3 regions of the Lelliottia amnigena genome follow, and region 2 is predicted to be linked to each of the others. Evidence: predicted binding sites of a transcription regulator. Region 2 holds the regulator's gene; each other region holds the start of a gene.
What was found. The regulator LexA, encoded in region 2, represses DNA repair genes until DNA is damaged. The targets are predictions, from matches to a motif close to TNCTGTATGTACATACAGNA.
Positions count from the first base shown of each region.

Region 1: the regulator LexA is predicted to act here: its motif matches at 3,381-3,400, upstream of sulA (SOS-induced cell division inhibitor SulA).
Region 3: the regulator LexA is predicted to act here: its motif matches at 1,197-1,216, upstream of uvrB (excinuclease ABC subunit UvrB).

Region 1 is NZ_CP077236.1:3,362,359-3,368,681, reverse strand. Features, by position in the region: gene I6L74_RS15705 (YccF domain-containing protein) at 1-438, shown strand, start outside; gene yccS (YccS family putative transporter) at 458-2,620, shown strand; gene I6L74_RS15695 (TfoX/Sxy family DNA transformation protein) at 2,577-3,203, opposite strand; gene sulA (SOS-induced cell division inhibitor SulA) at 3,421-3,930, shown strand; gene ompA (porin OmpA) at 4,287-5,342, shown strand; gene matP (macrodomain Ter protein MatP) at 5,407-5,859, opposite strand; gene I6L74_RS15675 (AAA family ATPase) at 6,046-6,323, shown strand, end outside.
Region 2 is NZ_CP077236.1:2,134,881-2,141,203, forward strand. Features, by position in the region: gene ubiA (4-hydroxybenzoate octaprenyltransferase) at 1-487, shown strand, start outside; gene plsB (glycerol-3-phosphate 1-O-acyltransferase PlsB) at 749-3,169, opposite strand; gene I6L74_RS09990 (diacylglycerol kinase) at 3,324-3,692, shown strand; gene lexA (transcriptional repressor LexA) at 3,802-4,410, shown strand; gene dinF (MATE family efflux transporter DinF) at 4,477-5,796, shown strand; gene I6L74_RS10005 (CsbD family protein) at 5,942-6,151, shown strand; gene zur (zinc uptake transcriptional repressor Zur) at 6,236-6,323, opposite strand, start outside.
Region 3 is NZ_CP077236.1:3,138,204-3,144,526, forward strand. Features, by position in the region: gene I6L74_RS14695 (ABC transporter ATP-binding protein) at 1-542, opposite strand, end outside; gene uvrB (excinuclease ABC subunit UvrB) at 1,292-3,313, shown strand; gene yvcK (uridine diphosphate-N-acetylglucosamine-binding protein YvcK) at 3,575-4,483, opposite strand; molybdenum cofactor riboswitch at 4,707-4,841, shown strand; gene moaA (GTP 3',8-cyclase MoaA) at 4,829-5,818, shown strand; gene moaB (molybdenum cofactor biosynthesis protein B) at 5,840-6,323, shown strand, end outside.

The sequences.
Region 1 (6,323 bases), 1.2 Mb from region 2:
GTTCTGAATATTTTGAACTTTGTCCTTGGCGGTTTTGCCACGACTCTTTCCTGGCTTTTTGCCACGCTAGTCAGCATTGTGCTTATTTTTACACTTCCGTTAACGCGCTCGTGCTGGGAAATCACCAAACTGTCGTTTGTGCCTTACGGCAATGAAGCCATTCATGTTGATGAGCTCGAACCCGGCAACAAAAATATCCTGATGAATACCGGTGGGACATTGCTGAATATTTTATGGCTGATCTTCTTTGGCTGGTGGTTGTGCCTGATGCACATCGCCGTAGGTATTACACAGTGTATTACGATTATCGGTATCCCGGTTGGGATTGCCAACTTCAAGATTGCCGCTATCGCTCTGTGGCCTGTTGGTCGACGCGTAGTGGCCGTAGAAGTTGCCCAGGCTGCGCGTGAATCCAATGCCCGCCGTCGTTTTCAGTAAATAAGGATACGCCGCCCACATGCTAAGCCCATTGCTTCGCAGATACACATGGAACAGTGCCTGGCTCTATAACGCCAGGATTTTTATCGCGCTTTGCGGTGCGGCGGCGCTGCCGTGGTGGCTCGGCGACGTTAAGCTCACCATCCCGCTGACGCTCGGCGTCGTTGCAGGTGCACTTGCCGATCTTGATGATCGTCTGGTTGGGCGCTTGCGAAACCTCGTGATTACCCTGGTGTGCTTTTTTATTGCCTCCGCGTCGGTCGAGCTGCTTTTCCCATGGCCCTGGTTATTCGCCCTCGGGTTGATGATTTCCACCACCGGGTTTATTTTGCTGGGGGGGCTTGGGCAGCGCTATGCGACCATTGCGTTTGGCGCGCTGCTGATCGCGATTTACACCATGTTAGGCATATCGCTATATGACCAGTGGTATCAGCAGCCACTCCTGCTGTTAATGGGGGCCATCTGGTATAACGTGCTCACGCTGACCGGGCATCTCCTGTTCCCGATTCGCCCGTTGCAGGACAATCTCGCCCGGAGTTACGAACAGCTGGCGCACTATCTGGAACTCAAATCCCGACTTTTCGATCCTGATATAGAAGAAGAGAGTCAGTCGCCGCTATACGATCTCGCGCTGGCAAACGGAGAGCTTGTCGCCACGCTTAACCAAACCAAAGTTTCATTACTTACCCGCTTACGTGGCGATCGCGGTCAGCGCGGAACACAGCAAACACTGCACTACTACTTTGTCGCTCAGGATATTCATGAGCGTGCCAGCTCATCACATATTCAATACGCTGCACTGCGCGAGAAGTTTCGTTACAGCGACGTTATGTTCCGCTTCCAGCGACTTCTTTCGATGCAATCTCAGGCTTGTCAGCAACTGGCTCGTTCCATTTTGCTGCGAACGCCGTATCAGCACGATCAGCGATTTGAGCGCGCTTTTACTCATCTCGACGCCGCTTTGGATCGCGTTCAGGCAAGCGGTACATCGCCAGATCAGATGAAAGCCCTCGGTTTTTTGCTTAACAATCTGCGGGCCATCGATGCGCAACTCGCGACAATCGAGTCGGAGCAGGCATTGGCGATGCCGGGTCATGACACTGAAAACCAACTTGCCGACGACGGGATGCACAGTGTTTCAGATATATGGCTGCGTTTGAGCCGCAACTTCACCCCCGAGTCAGCACTGTTTCGGCATGCAGTGCGGATGTCCGCCGTACTTTGCACGGGTTACGCATTTATCCAAATAACGGGCTTACAACATGGTTACTGGATTCTGTTGACTAGCCTGTTTGTCTGTCAGCCCAATTATAATGCTACACGTCACCGGCTGGCGTTGAGAATCATCGGTACCCTTGTGGGTGTCGCCATTGGGCTTCCTGTGCTCTATTTTGTCCCCTCAATTGAAGGACAATTGATCCTTATTGTGATTACCGGCGTCCTGTTTTTCGCATTTCGTCACGTCCAGTATGCGCACGCCACGATGTTCATCACCCTGCTGGTTTTACTTTGCTTCAACCTGCTAGGCGAAGGATTTGAAGTCGCTTTGCCACGCGTCATCGATACGCTAATTGGCTGCGCCATTGCCTGGGCAGCCGTGAGCTTTATCTGGCCTGACTGGCGTTTCAGGAACTTACCGCGCGCACTGGATCTCGCAATCAATGCGAACTGTCGCTATCTCGACGCGATTCTTGAGCAGTACCATCAGGGCCGCGACAACCGTCTGGCATACCGTATTGCCCGACGCGATGCTCATAACCGTGATGCGGAACTGGCATCGGTCGTCTCAAACATGTCAACGGAACCCCGTGCAACACCAGAAATTCGCGAGGTAGCCTTCCGACTTCTGTGTCTTAATCACACCTTTACCAGCTATATTTCAACCTTGGGTGCACATCGCGAGCAATTAACCAACCCCAATATTCTCGCCTTGTTGGATGACACTGTATGTTACGTTGACGATGCGCTTCATCATCGACCCGCTGATGAGCCACGCGTACAAATGGCGATAGACGAACTCAGCCAGCGCATTGCGCATTTTGATCCCGGTACAGACAGCAAAGCTCCGCTTATCCTCCAGCAAACAGGTCTGCTTATTGCTCTTCTGCCCGAGATCTGCCGACTACAACAACAAATCGCTACTTCCCGGAATGATTATCAGACCTTACAGGAAGCGCATTAAACCACTCATTAAGCTCCCGACGCCTCGCTGTCGGGAGCGCCGCCTCATGTAACCCTTCAATTGCCCCCGCAAGTGCAAACAGGACCTTAATGCCAAGGTGTTTATTTTTGGCTCTGATCTTCAGCCAACTCTCTTCGGCACCAAGTGTACGGAGCATAATTTCACTGGTAATACCCGCTTCGTAGAGGAGAACTTCAATCGGAAAAGTCAGGTTGGGCAAATCTTTTAGCCTGCGCCGATTATCCCGCTCGACACGTTCCTGTCGTGCTGCTTTTAATGCAAAGCTGGAAAGTTGCAGGAGCTTTTCCCGATCTTGCCAAAGTCCGTCGTCCACACGGTAATAATTCAACAGAACAGGCCTGCCACGTTTTACCAATTCCAGATAGGTCGGATTATGTTTTACACAGTACTGCGCACTCTCTTCACACGCTCGCAGATACAGTTCGCCCTCAGACACCATGGCAAACACAGCCTCATTTACCGCCAACGTATAGCCACCAAAAAGTGCCCTATGATGGATATCACCCAAAGATGAGAGGTATTCCTGGGATTTATAGATCCGTTCGTATGATATCTTTTTCATGATATTATCCTTTAAAATCATGCAGTAACAACGCTATTAATTACTATCGGATCCGCTAGCAGAAAAATAGGCAACTTATTGTCACTCGGCAAGATGAATTTACGATATTGGCCGATCTCGAACGAAATTTGCGAGGCGCTTTCCGAAATTGAGGTTGATCTTTAGTCATACAGGGGTTACTGTATATTCATACAGTAACTACAGAGCTGGAATGATTATGCACACTTCAAGCTATGCAAATCGCTCAACATCTTTTTCTCCATCCAAGGGCAATGACACGCAAAATACTTTCGGGCGTGTTTCGACCGGGATGATAAGCGAAGTGGTTTATCGTGAAGACCAGCCCTTGATGACACAGTTGCTGTTGTTGCCGCTATTACAGCAACTCGGTCAGCAGTCACGCTGGCAGCTGTGGTTAACGCCAAAGCAAAAATTGAGTCGCGAATGGGTCCAATCTGCTGGATTACCGCTCGCAAAAGTGATGCAGATTAGCCAACTGGCCCCCTGCCATACGGTAGATTCAATGATTCGAGCATTGCGCACCGGGAATTACAGCGTGGTGATTGGCTGGCTATCAGAAGAATTAACGGAAGATGAACATTATCGTTTAGTGGAAGCCGCCGAAGAAGGTAACGCGATCGGCTTAATAATGCGTCCGATTCATCCCGATTCTCTCGGCAGAGGACACCTTTCTGGGCTAAAAATTCACTCTAATTTGTATCATTAAGTAAATTTAAGATTTTTCCTGGAACTTTTTTTGACAGTTGGACAGCCGATTGGTTCCATAAGAAAAAACTTCGTCAAAGCCTGTCTGGCGCGGTTTCCCTTAATTTTACAGCATAAAATCCGCATTCAAAATGTTAAATATTGTGTATACGGAGCTTTTTTTTTCATATGCCTGACGGAGTTCACACTTGTAAGTTTTGAACTACGTTGTAGACTTTACATCGCCAGGGGTGCTCGGTCTAAGCCGAAGATATCGGTAGAGTTACTAGTTTGAGCTCGCCCCCCGGTGAAGGATTTAACCGTGATTTCTCGACGAGATCTTCATGGCGATTTTTGGATGATAACGAGGCGCAAAAAATGAAAAAGACAGCTATCGCGATTGCAGTGGCACTGGCTGGCTTCGCTACCGTAGCGCAGGCCGCTCCGAAAGATAATACCTGGTATGCAGGTGGCAAACTGGGCTGGTCTCAGTTCCACGACACTGGCTGGTACAACAGCTCCCTGAACAACGATGGCCCAACTCACGAAAGCCAGCTCGGTGCAGGTGCGTTTGGTGGCTATCAGGTTAACCCGTATGTTGGTTTTGAAATGGGTTACGACTGGTTAGGTCGTATGCCATACAAAGGCGACACCGTTAACGGCGCATTCAAAGCTCAAGGCGTACAGCTGACCGCTAAACTGGGTTACCCAGTGACTGACGATCTAGACGTGTACACCCGTCTGGGCGGCATGGTATGGCGCGCTGACTCCAGCAACAGCGAACGTGGCGACGACCATGACACTGGCGTATCTCCAGTATTCGCTGGTGGCGTAGAGTGGGCAATGACCCGCGATATCGCTACCCGTCTGGAATACCAGTGGGTTAACAACATCGGCGACGGCAACACCGTTGGTGTTCGTCCTGACAACGGCATGCTGAGCGTAGGTGTTTCCTACCGTTTCGGCCAGCAGGAAGAAGCAGCGCCAATCGTTGCTCCAGCTCCGGCACCAGCTCCAGAAGTACAGACCAAGCACTTCACTCTGAAGTCTGACGTTCTGTTCAACTTCAACAAAGCAACTCTGAAACCAGAAGGTCAACAGGCACTGGATCAGCTGTACACTCAGCTGAGCAATCTGGATCCTAAAGACGGTTCTGTAGTGGTTCTGGGCTTCACCGACCGTATCGGTTCTGACGCTTACAACCAGGGTCTGTCCGAGAAACGTGCACAGTCTGTTGTTGATTACCTCGTGTCTAAAGGTATCCCAGCTAACAAGATCTCTCCACGTGGTATGGGCGAATCTAACCCAGTGACCGGCACTACCTGTGACAACGTGAAACCTCGCGCTGCACTGATCGACTGCCTGGCACCAGATCGTCGCGTAGAGATCGAAGTTAAAGGTATCAAAGACGTTGTAACTCAGCCAGCGGCATAAGTTATCGTCTTATAAAAAAACCCCGCCATGCGGGGTTTTTTATTATCTAACGAAACGTGATTTACTATTTTTTTCCAAGCATCGCCTGAAGATCGTTTTTCAACGTAGACATCTGGTTGGCATATTTCTCTTTATGCTCAGCATCTTCAATCAACTGTACGACCGTCTCAGAAAGCGTTTTACTCCGACGTTGAGCAAGCCCGGCTAATCGTTGCCAGACCATGAACTCAAGATCGATTGATTTCTTACGCGTGTGCTGATGCTCGGCGTTAAAGTGCCGTTTGCGGCGAGCGCGGATGGTCTGCTTCATACGGTTCACTAACGCGGGATTAATATGCTTCTCTATCCAGCTATTAACATGTACCGGTTCGTTTTCGAGTGTCAGTAATAAATCCACCGCTTCTTTTGCAGCACTGGCTTCGATGTAGCAGGTGATCAGCTCCCCTTCACGGTGCTTTTTGACCAGGTACTTCCATTTCCAGCCGCTTTCGAGATTTTCCAGTTGTTGATATTTCATTGCGATCTCAGTGTTACCTCGTAACTCTGTTCAGAATATCAGTTTTTTGACAATCTGCTGAAAAGAAATCATTTCCTGTGAGCTGTTACGCCGCATTCACTACCTGATTTTCCTAATCCCGGTTGGGCAGAGACCGATGCTTACGGTATACTCCACGGTTTTACATCTAACTAAAAAACATCAACTTTGACCATTACGAAACTAGCATGGCGTGATTTGGTTCCTGATACCGAAAGCTATCAGGCGCTATTTACACAGCCAAACCTCGCAAAAGAGCACGACTTCATACTTAGCGATACGCAACCGCGTTTGCACTACGCGCTTGAGCAGGTGTTAAGTCCATGGACAACCTCCCCTTTCATGCTGCTGAAGGCGCCTGAAGAAGCTGAATATTTGGCGCTGATCGCCGACGCTACGCGTCAGCTGCGGCCTGAAGAAAGCACTGTGTATGGCGGCCAATATCG
Region 2 (6,323 bases):
GGCATGGGTGTATCCGTTCATGAAACGCTATACCCATTTGCCACAGGTGGTGCTTGGGGCAGCGTTTGGCTGGTCGATTCCAATGGCGTTTGCTGCCGTCAGTGAGTCCGTGCCGCTGAGCTGCTGGCTGATGTTTCTCGCCAATATCCTGTGGGCGGTGGCCTACGACACTCAGTACGCGATGGTTGACCGTGATGATGACCTGAAAATCGGCATCAAATCGACGGCGATTTTATTCGGCCGTCACGACAAGCTGATTATTGGAATATTGCAGGTCGCCGTGCTGGCGCTAATGGTCGTCATTGGTCGTCTGAACGGGCTGAACTGGGAGTTTTACTGGTCGGTACTGGTGGCGGGATTGTTGTTTGCGTATCAGCAAAAGCTGATCGCAAAGCGCGATCGTGAAGCCTGCTTTAAAGCCTTCCTGAATAATAACTACGTTGGCCTGGTGCTGTTTTTAGGTCTGGTGATGAGTTACTGGTCTTAGAAGCAAAACGGCAACACCGTTGGTTGCCGTTTTTGATGCTCGCCGCCTCTCCCCATGGGAGAGGACCGGGATAAGGGCCCCAGACCACACAAGGTAAACGTAAAACGGCAACACCGTTGGTTACCGTTTTTAATGTTTGCCGCCTCTCCCCGTGGGAGAGGGCTGGGATAAGGGCACCAGACCACATGAGTTCAAAAGCAAAACGGCAACCATCAGGTTGCCGTTTTAGTCTCCGCACTAATGCGGCTCGCACAAGCCGTTTTACTCGTCCTGCGTTGCGCTCTCAATCGTCAAACGCACATCAGACGTAATCAGTTCCGCCAGCATCTGGTAAACCTTCATGGTTTCGCCAGGCTCGGCATCTCCGGTATCGCTGATATAGCCTTCGTCACGCAGCGTCAGCACCAGTGAGCTAAACACCGCTTTATCGAAGAATTCAGGTGCGTTGATGCCGTGCAGCACAGACAAACGCTGAGCTAGGGTGCGGCTCTCTTTTTCCAGCGTTCCACGGTTAATGGACGGGTTGGCGCTCAGCAGCCAGAAGGTGATGGCGTAGCGTTGCAGCGTCTCACGCGCGCCTGCGGCCAGCAGTTGAAGCGTGCGAGAACGTGACGGATTGATATGAAGCTCATCGCCTTTCACCGCGATCAGCCCCTGACGGAGCATCTCTTCGGTCAGTTTATCCAGCTCTGCTGCCAGCTCGTCTTTGCTCCAGCGCAGGAACAACTCCGCTTTCAACATCGGGTAAAGCACTTCAACATGACGCAGTATCTCCTGACGGGAAATACGACGGTGCTGAGTGATGATGGCAGCCATCAACGACGGTAGCATCAGCATATGCGCGATATTGTTGCGATAGTACGTCATCAACACCGCCTGCTCGCGCGGCAGAATGATGATGTCACCAATCGTGTCCTTCTCGACCTCGAACTTGTTCATTTGCAGCGCATGGTCGATCAATTGACCCGCCGTCACAGACGGCACGGTTGAGTCCGTTGAGTACGGAACATGACGCATCATGTCGAGATAACAATCGAGCTGTTCGGTCAGCTGTTCGCGTGTCAGTGAGCGCTGACGAGAGGCCAGCAGCGCGGTACAGCACAGGTTCATGGCGTTAGCCGCGCCCGCGTTGTTAATACGCACCATCAAATCGGCAGCGATATTGTTTACCGTAGGCGTCAACCACGCCGGGCGAATGGCTTCGATCGGATCGATAGATTCTCGCCATTCCGGCACATGCTGGTTCAGATACGTCATCAGCGGCATCGGTTCGCCAAAGTTTACGTAGCCCTGACCGAGATTACGCAGCTTGCTCAGACCACGCAGCATCTGCGGTAAGCTCTCTTTTTCTTTTGTCGCGCCGCGTAGCTCTTTAGCGTACGTGCCCACTTCCATTACGTGTTCGTAACCAATATAAATCGGTACCAGCGTAATTGGACGTGTGCCGCCGCGCAGCATGGCCTGAATGGTCATCGAGAGCGTCCCGGTTTTCGGGTCGAGCAGACGACCGGTGCGGGAGCGACCCCCTTCAACAAAGTATTCGACGGAATAGCCACGGCTGAACAGTTCGCCCAGATATTCGCGGAACACCGTTGAATAGAGCTTGTTGCCCTTAAAGGTACGACGAATAAAGAATGCGCCCAAACGGCGGAAAATCGGACCTGCTGGCCAGAAATTCAGGTTGATCCCCGCAGCAATATGCGGCGGAACCAGCCCCTGATGATAGAGCACGTAGGAGAGCAGCAGATAATCCATGTGGCTGCGGTGGCAGGGCACGTAGACAATCTCATGACCGTCGTGGGCCAACTGGCGCACACGCTCGGCGTTATGAACGTTAATCCCTTGGTACAGACGGTTCCAGGTGAAGCTCAGAATACGGTCAGACAGTCGGATCATCTCGTAAGAGAAGTTCGCCGCAATCTCTTCCATCAGTGCGATAGCGTTTTGCTGCGCTTTCTCATGAGAGATTTTCTTGCTTCGCGCTTCGTCTTCAACTGCGCGGGCAATCGCTTTGGACGCCAGCAGTTTGTTGAACAGATCCTGACGCGCAGGCAATCGTGGCCCCACAGCCGCTAAACGCTGACGGGCGAAGTGCATACGTGCAACGCGTGCCAGTTTTTGGGCAATGATTTTATCGGTGCCATGCTCATCCGCCATGCGTCGTAACGACACAGACGGCGAGAAACGAACAAAACTATCGCGGCCCAACCATGACACGGCAAAGAATTTTTGCACGCCGTTAAGCATGCGCAATGGTGGATTCTCGTCGCCTTTTTGACGCCCTGGACGACGACCAAACATGATCGACACTGGCACCATCTGGACATCCAGATCGGGGTTACTGCGGTGCAGATCAAGATAGTCGTGGAACAGTTTGATCGACTCTTCTTTCGGCGTGTAATAGGTAAACACGCGCGGCCCGCCGTGGATAAACACATAGCGAGGAAGGAGAGTGCCGTCGATTTCCAGGGGTTCCAAAGGATCCGGTAAATCGTGCGCCAGACATTGGGCGCGCAGCGTCAGTAAGTCTGCCTTCGAGTTATAAGGCAAAACGTACATAATAGGACGCGAGGTATCGAGCCCTAATTCCAGCGCAGGTTCCGCCGGGATAGACTTACTTTTTACCAGTACGCTTAATGGTAAATTAAGTAATTTGTAGTAAATTCGTGGCCAGCCGGACATAAACGATGTAAAGCCTCTGGTTAATAATGCAATTGCGGCGCAAGGATAACAGAAAGCGCGCAAGATTTCTGTTGTTACCCGTCATACTTCAGGCTGCTGCGAAACCCGCTGCAGCCCTTGTTACTGACGTCAAATCTAATAAAAGGTTCTTTTAATGGCCAATAATACCACTGGGTTTACCCGAATCATCAAAGCAGCCGGATATTCATGGAAAGGTTTCCGCGCAGCATGGATAAATGAAGCCGCCTTCCGGCAAGAAGGCGTTGCCGCCATTATTGCCGTGATTATTGCGTGCTTCCTTGATGTCGATGCTATCACCCGTGTACTTCTCATCAGCTCCGTGCTTTTGGTGATGATAGTGGAAATTCTCAACAGTGCTATCGAAGCCGTTGTTGACCGTATTGGTTCTGATTTCCACGAGCTTTCTGGTCGTGCGAAAGACATGGGCTCTGCCGCTGTACTGCTGGCGATTATCATCGCTGTCATTACCTGGGTCACTCTCCTTTGGTCACATTTTCGATAAGCTTTCAGGAATCGAATAAGTCTCTGGTTTTTTGTGCAGTTTTTGATTCCAAATTCGCCTTTGACTGTATATACTCACAGCATAACTGTATATACACCCAGGGGGCGGAATGAAAGCGTTAACGGCCAGACAGCAAGAGGTGTTTGATCTCATCAGGGATCACATCAGCCAGACGGGAATGCCACCCACGCGTGCGGAAATCGCTCAGCGCCTGGGCTTCCGTTCACCAAACGCCGCTGAAGAGCATCTTAAAGCGCTGGCACGTAAAGGTGTTCTTGAGATTGTTTCGGGCGCGTCACGCGGTATCCGCTTACTGGTGGAAGAAGAAACGGGCATCCCTCTTATCGGTCGCGTTGCGGCGGGTGAGCCGTTGCTGGCACAGCAGCACATTGAAGGCCACTATCAGGTCGATCCGGGTATGTTCAAGCCGAGCGCAGATTTCTTACTGCGTGTTAGCGGTATGTCAATGAAAGATATCGGTATTCTTGACGGTGATCTGTTGGCTGTTCATAAAACTCAGGATGTGCGCAACGGACAGGTTGTGGTTGCGCGTATTGACGACGAAGTGACGGTTAAGCGCCTGAAAAAACAGGGCAACACTGTGCAACTTCTGCCTGAAAACAGCGAGTTTTCTCCAATTGTGGTGGATCTGCGCGAGCAAACCTTCTCTATTGAAGGACTGGCGGTTGGCGTTATCCGCAACGGTGAATGGCTGTAATTTCTCTCTGACAGGCTGCGCCATCCGCGCAGCCTGACTGTCCTATCTCGCTTCCGGTAATTTCCTATGTCGCTGCTGACAACTTCAGACAAGGCATTATGGCGTCTTGCGCTGCCAATGATTTTTTCCAATATCACCGTTCCTTTGCTTGGACTGGTGGATACGGCCGTTATTGGACATCTGGATTCTCCTGTTTATTTAGGTGGCATCGCGATTGGCGCGATGGCGACCAGCTTCCTCTTTATGCTGCTCCTGTTTTTGCGCATGAGCACAACCGGACTGACAGCCCAGGCCTTTGGCGCGAAAGATCCCGTTCGCCTTGGGCGGGCGCTGGTTCAGCCGCTGATCCTGGCATTAGGTGCCGGGCTGCTGATTGTCGTAGTGCGTGCGCCTCTCATCGATCTGGCGCTGCATATCGCCGGCGGCAGCGAGGCTGTGCTGGAACAGGCGCGCCGTTTTCTGGAAATTCGCTGGCTCAGCGCCCCTGCATCGCTCGCTAACCTCGTGCTGCTTGGCTGGTTGCTCGGCGTGCAATATGTTCGTGCCCCGGTCATTTTGCTGGTGGTGGGGAATATCCTGAATATCGTTCTCGATCTGTGGCTGGTGATGGGTTTGCATATGAATGTGCAGGGCGCCGCACTGGCAACCGTCATCGCGGAATATGCCACCTTCTTTATCGGCTTATGGATGGTGAAACGCGTGCTGGTGATGCGTGGCGTCACGCTCGCGATGCTGAAAAATGCCTGGCGGGGCAATATGCGCAAGCTGCTGGCGCTGAACCGCGACATCATGTTGCGCTCTTTATTGCTCCAGCTATGCTTCGGTGCGATGACGGTATTAGGCGCGCGTCTTGGGCCTGAGATCGTTGCGGTCAACGCGGTGCTAATGACGCTGCTGACATTTACCGCCTACGCGCTGGATGGTTTTGCCTATGCCGTTGAAGCGCACTCCGGTCAGGCTTACGGTGCGCGACAGGCCGGGAAATTACAGGAGGTCTGGCGAGCCGCCTGCCGCCAGTCCGGGCTGGTCGCGCTGATGTTTGCGCTGATTTATGCTCTTTTTGGCGGGCATATCGTCGCACTACTGACGTCATTACCTGAACTACGTGAGCTGGCACGGCACTACATTTTCTGGCAAGTGGTGTTACCGGTGGTGGGTGTCTGGTGCTATTTGCTGGATGGCATGTTTATTGGCGCAACACGGGGTGCAGAAATGCGCAATAGCATGGCGGTAGCCGCGGCGGGTTTCGGTTTGACCTTGCTTACCGTTCCCTACCTGGGAAACCAGGGTTTGTGGCTGGCACTCGCTGTCTTTCTTGCTCTGCGAGGCCTCTCGCTGTGGGTTATCTGGCGACGTCACTGGCGCGAAAACAGCTGGTTCTCGTAGCGGCTTCTTTTGTCCAGATGGTTAAAGATTCTGAATATCGAAACGACTGCCGAATCCTTGTCTACAATTATTATCACGTCCAGCAGGAAATGAACGTAACGGACGATACAAATTTACGTGATAACCGAACGATGAGGACATGATTATGAATAAAGACGAAATCGGCGGTAACTGGAAACAGTTTAAAGGTAAAGCGAAAGAGCAGTGGGGTAAGCTGACTGACGATGATATGACCATCATTGAAGGTAAGCGTGACCAGCTGGTCGGTAAAATTCAGGAACGTTACGGTTACCAGAAAGATCAGGCCGAGAAAGAGGTCGGTGACTGGGAAAAACGTCACGATTATCGCTGGTAGGCAATTCCGTAGCGAAAAGTTCTACCCGAAAGTACAAGGACGTACTATCCCTGAGGGCGGCTTAATGGCCGCCCGCTTTGCGTTTTAGCGCGGCTTCTTTTTCACATGAATGGAGTGATCGTGCTGACACGCATCCTGATGGCTACACGCTTCTACTTCCACACAGGCTGAA
Region 3 (6,323 bases), 1.0 Mb from region 2:
GCCAGAAGCAATCCCAGCCTGTGGGTAAATGTCAGGCTGGCACCGTGCATCGGTTCGTCCAGAATCAGCAGGCGAGGGCGGCTGACCAGCGCATTTGCCAGCGCCAGCTGATATTTGTCATCCGGAGACAATCCCATCGCACGGGCCTGTCGCAGCGGCCACAGCTGCGGCAACAGATCGTACATTTCGCTGCTGGCCGTCGCGTCGGATTTCCCCTGCGCGCGCATCGCGACATGCAAATTTTCTTCAACCGTGAGCTGCGAAAATATCCGTCTATCCTGCGTGACATACCCGATCCCCGGTAATTCGCTGTGCTCACGCGCAGCGCCCAACAAGTCCTGCGGTGGCGCGCCCGCTTCATGCCAGATAATAGAGCCGCTCTCCACCGGAAGTTGCCCGGTGATGCAGTTGATCAGAGTCGTTTTCCCCATGCCGGGCAACCCGACCACGCCTGTACACTTCCCTGGCGGCAAATCGAGATCTATGTTCCACAGCGTGTGTTCGCTCCCGTAAAACTGATTTATTGCGCGCAGACTCAGCATAATTCACTCCGTAAAAAACGCGTGGGCGAGATGTCATAATGATTCTGCAAAACCCTTGCCATATACGTAAAGTTAATCGAATAAGGTGTTTTTTTCGGATTATGTCACTGCTAATGTGATGTACAGGCGCGGAATTGCACATCTTCAGTGCTAACGACGCTGAGTCGTGGTGCAGCGAGGATCGAGGAAATGTGAGTAAGATCTCACCGGTCGTATATGATCTGCTCAACTGTTAATCATCGAAAAAGAGCTATAAATATTTTTTACGGACCGGCTTTTGGGAAAAACCGGGACTTTGCGGAGTGGCTGTCTACGTGGGCTGGAAGCAGTTATCCACTATTCCTGTGGATAACCATGTGCATTAGGGTTAGAAAACTTCAGGTAAGCGAGAGAATACGCGGCCTGCGGATGAATTGATGCGAAACGCGGCTTTAAGAAATATCCTCTATTAATTAATGTGTTAGACAAAAGCAATCACCGTAATGAAAGTGTCATCTGCGGCCATAAATCTGCCCTTACCCAGCTTGACAAATGTTAAAAATAGAAATGTTTTGGGGATAAGCCCTTCAGGCTAGTGTTTTATCGTGCCGTAGTCTGGATATTGACCACATTTTCGCTGATTCACCGGATGCAGTACCAAATATCGTTACATGCTACTGGATTTACATCCAGTATTTTTTACTGGCAAATTTGCCAGTCACGAGTAAAATTACTCACCTGCCGCTTTTATCGTCATCAGGTTGTTGCCCATGAGTAAAATGTTCAAATTGAATTCTGCCTTCCGTCCTTCTGGCGATCAGCCGGAGGCGATCCGTCGTCTGAAAGAGGGGCTGGAAGATGGGCTTGCACATCAAACGCTGCTGGGCGTAACCGGGTCGGGTAAAACATTTACCGTCGCCAACGTGATTGCCGATTTGCAGCGCCCCACGATGGTGCTGGCACCCAACAAAACGCTGGCGGCACAGCTTTATGGTGAGATGAAAGAGTTCTTCCCGGATAACGCCGTGGAATATTTCGTCTCCTACTACGATTATTATCAACCCGAAGCCTACGTCCCGAGCTCAGATACGTTTATCGAGAAAGACGCGTCTGTGAACGAGCATATCGAACAGATGCGTCTGTCGGCGACCAAGGCCTTGCTTGAGCGTCGAGACGTCATTGTGGTGGCCTCTGTGTCCGCTATTTACGGTCTGGGCGATCCCGATCTGTATCTGAAAATGATGTTGCACCTCACCAACGGGATGATCATCGATCAGCGCGCCATTTTGCGGCGTCTGGCCGAGCTGCAATATGCCCGTAACGATCAGGCGTTCCAGCGCGGGACGTTCCGCGTGCGGGGCGAAGTGATTGATATCTTCCCGGCGGAATCCGACGATCTGGCGTTACGCGTTGAGCTTTTTGATGAAGAAGTCGAACGGCTGTCGCTTTTTGATCCGCTGACCGGCCATATTGATTCAGTGATTCAGCGCTTCACCGTCTACCCCAAAACGCACTACGTCACCCCGCGCGAGCGCATTGTCCAGGCGATGGAAGACATCAAAGTCGAACTGGCCGAGCGACGAAAAGTGCTGCTGGAAAATAACAAACTGCTCGAAGAGCAGCGTTTGAGCCAGCGTACGCAGTTCGATCTGGAGATGATGAACGAGCTGGGCTACTGCTCGGGTATCGAAAACTACTCACGCTACCTTTCGGGCCGTGGTCCCGGTGAAGCGCCGCCGACGCTGTTTGATTATCTGCCTGCCGATGGGCTGCTGGTGGTGGACGAATCCCACGTAACCATTCCGCAAATCGGCGGCATGTACCGTGGCGACCGCGCGCGTAAAGAGACGCTGGTGGAATATGGCTTCCGTCTGCCGTCGGCGCTGGATAACCGTCCAATGAAGTTCGAAGAGTTCGAAGCGCTGGCCCCGCAGACCATCTATGTCTCTGCGACGCCCGGCAACTACGAGCTGGAAAAATCTGGCGAGGATGTGGTGGATCAGGTGGTGCGCCCGACCGGCCTGCTGGATCCCATTATCGAAGTGCGTCCTGTGGGCACTCAGGTGGACGATCTGCTTTCTGAAATCCGTGCGCGCGCGACGATCAACGAACGCGTGCTGGTCACCACGCTCACCAAGCGTATGGCGGAAGATCTGACCGAGTATCTTGAAGAGCACGGCGAGCGCGTGCGTTATCTGCACTCGGATATTGACACCGTCGAGCGTATGGAGATCATTCGCGATTTGCGCCTTGGCGAATTTGACGTGCTGGTCGGGATTAACTTGTTACGAGAAGGCCTGGATATGCCAGAGGTATCGCTGGTGGCGATTCTGGATGCCGATAAAGAGGGCTTCCTGCGCTCCGAGCGCTCGCTTATTCAGACCATTGGCCGTGCGGCGCGTAACATCAACGGTAAAGCCATTTTGTACGGCGATAAAATTACGGCGTCGATGGCGAAAGCGATTAGCGAAACGGAACGTCGCCGCGAGAAGCAGCACCAGTACAATCTGGATAACGGCATTGTGCCGCAGGGCTTGAACAAGAAAGTGGTGGATATACTGGCGCTCGGCCAGGGGCTGGCGAAAACCAAAGCCAAAGGCCGCGGCAAATCGCGCTCTCCGGTTGAGGCCGATCCGGTTGAACTGGTGCTGACGCCAAAAGCGCTGCAGCAGAAAATTCACGAACTGGAAGGGCAGATGATGCAGCACGCACAAAACCTGGAGTTCGAAGAAGCCGCGCAAATCCGCGATCAGCTTCATCAGCTGCGGGAGCTGTTTATCGCGGCGTCGTAGCTCAAAGCAAAATGGCAGCGCGTGGCTGCCATTTTTATTGCCAACTGAAAACCACGTCCTGTGGGCGTGGTCATCAACAGATTTTAGCTCTGCCTTATTGTCTTCGGATTTAAATCCAACAGGACTGGTAGAGACTTCTTTTTAAGGTTTGGGTACGCCCTTTTAGGGCGCAATGAATGCCGCCTTCTATGAAGGCGGATTTTTATTGTTACTTTGGGCTAAGAAGTCACCGCAAATTGATGATTTGCAAGATGATTCTCTCTAACCTAATTCCTGAATCGCTTTTTCCAGCGCCAGGCGCAGCAGATGGCGATCGTGGCGATACTTAATATCGCTCGCTTCCAGCGGCTCCTGCACCACGACGCGGCCTTCCATACCTGAAATATCCGCGCCGGGCCCTACGACGACACCGTCGATGATCTTCTTCCCGACATATTGTTCCATCAGGTGCAGTTTATCTGCCAGTGACAGGCTGGCGGCGGCAGGGCTCAGCTCGCGCCCCAGATTGCCGATATACACCATGGGCGCAGGGGTTCTGCGCAGCGCTTGTGCCAGCTCTTTTACCAGCAAAAGCGGCATCAGACTGGTGTAAAAGCTGCCAGGACCAATCAGGATCAGATCGGCCTCCGCAATGGCTTCGATCGCTTCACGCGTGGCGGGAACATTGGGATAGGTCATCAGCTCTTTTGGCGGCACCACAAGCTGATCGATATTCACCTCGCCGTAAACTTCATGGCCATCCATATCAATCGCCATCAAATCGACCGGTTGTTCTGACATTGGGATAAGGAATGCGTCGACTTTCAGCAGATTTCTGATCAAATTGATGGCCTCGAGAGGCCTTACGCTCAGGTGATCCAGCGCCTTTAACATCAGATTTCCGAGGTTATGCCCCGAAAGTTCACCGTTGCCGCTAAAACGATATTCAAACATCGCTGAAGCGACGCTTTGCTCGGTAATTAATTGATTAAGACAGTTGCGCATGTCGCCCCAGGCGATGCCGCCTTCAGCACGACGAATACGTCCCGTTGAACCGCCGTTATCGGTGGTTGTCACAATACCGGTCAGCCGGGAACCCAGCGACGATAACGATGACATAACGCGTCCCAGCCCGTGCCCTCCGCCGAGAGCAACGACACGGTCAAGATCCGCAAAAGTGCGATTGCGCATACAAATTCCTTATCCTGATGATCGCGTAACAGTAACCCAACTACCCCTAAAAGACGATGCCCTACGCTCGTCAAAATGACGTATATCAATGTGAAACGTTGCGTTTTACGTATCCTGTAGTGAAAGTGCACGATAATGACGCTATATATATAATTATACAGCGAAAGCAAAATGGCGGAAGTGCCATTTCCGCGCTACTATCGGCATAACCCACGTTTTCGCTGATGAAAACATACACTCTAGCCCTGGCGCCTGTGTCACATGATATGGCGCCCTGGCCGTGGCGGTTTCGCCACCAGGGTACAGAAAGAAATGACTGTGCCTCCCGTATCTGGAAAGGTGTACATGGCTTCACAACTCACTGATGCTTTCGCGCGTAAGTTTTTCTATTTACGTCTGTCGATTACCGATGTGTGCAACTTTCGTTGCACCTATTGCCTGCCGAACGGTTATAAACCCGGCAGCGTCACCAATAACGGATTTCTCTCCGTGGCCGAAGTGCGGCGCGTCACGCGTGCATTTTCTGAACTCGGCACGGAAAAAGTGCGCCTGACGGGCGGAGAGCCCTCACTTCGTCGTGACTTTCCTGACATTATTGCCGCTATTCGTGAAAACGACAGCATCCGTCAAATTGCCGTCACGACCAATGGCTATCGTATGGCGCGCGACGTCGCAAACTGGCGCGAAGCCGGATTAACCGCAATTAACGTCAGCGTCGATAGCCTTGATGCACGCCAGTTTCACGCCATTACCGGGCAGGATAAATTCCAGCAGGTGATGGACGGCATCGACGCGGCGTTTGAAGCCGGATTCGATAAAGTCAAAGTCAACACCGTGCTAATGCGCGATGTGAATCACCACCAACTGGACACCTTCCTGGCGTGGATCAAACCGCGCCGTATTCAGCTGCGTTTTATTGAGCTGATGGAGACAGGCGAGGGCAGTGACCTGTTCCGCCGCCATCATATTTCCGGGATGGTATTGCGCGATGCGCTACTAAGACGCGGCTGGATCCATCAGATTCGAAGCCGCAGTGACGGCCCGGCTCAGGTCTTTTGTCATCCGGATTACGAAGGGGAAATCGGGCTTATCATGCCCTATGAAAAAGACTTCTGCGCCAGCTGTAACCGCCTGCGCGTCTCATCGATTGGCAAGTTGCACCTGTGCCTGTTTGGCGACGGCGGCGTCGATCTCCGTGACTTGCTGGAGGATGATGCACAGCAGAACGCCCTTGAAGCGCGGATCGCAGAAGCGTTGACGCACAAAAAGCAGACCCACTTCCTGCATCAGGGCGACACCGGAATCACACAGAACCTGTCCTACATCGGCGGGTAATTGGCTTAAAAGGAATCAGAAATGAGTCAGGTCAGCGCAGAGTTTATTCCGACGCGTATTGCTATTCTTACGATTTCAGAACGCCGTGGCGAAGAGGACGATACGTCTGGCCACTGGCTGCGTGACGCGGCGCATGAGGTGGGGCACCATATCGTCGATAAGGCCATCGTCAAAGAGAACCGCTACGCCATTCGTGCGCAGGTTTCACAGTGGATCGCCAGCGACGACGTGCAGGTCGTGTTGATTAACGGTGGAACGGGTTTGACCGCAGGCGATCAGGCACCGGAAGCGCTGTTGCCGCTGTTTGACCGGGAGGTTGAAGGGTTTGGCGAAGTGTTCCGCATGCTGTCGTTTGAAGAGATTGGCACCTCGACGCTGCAATCACGTGCGGTGGCGGGGATGGCGAACAAAACGCTGATTTTTGCCATGCCAGGCTCGACCAAAGCCTGCCGTACCGCATGGGAAAATATCATCGCCCCGCAGCTTGATGCCCGCACACGTCCCT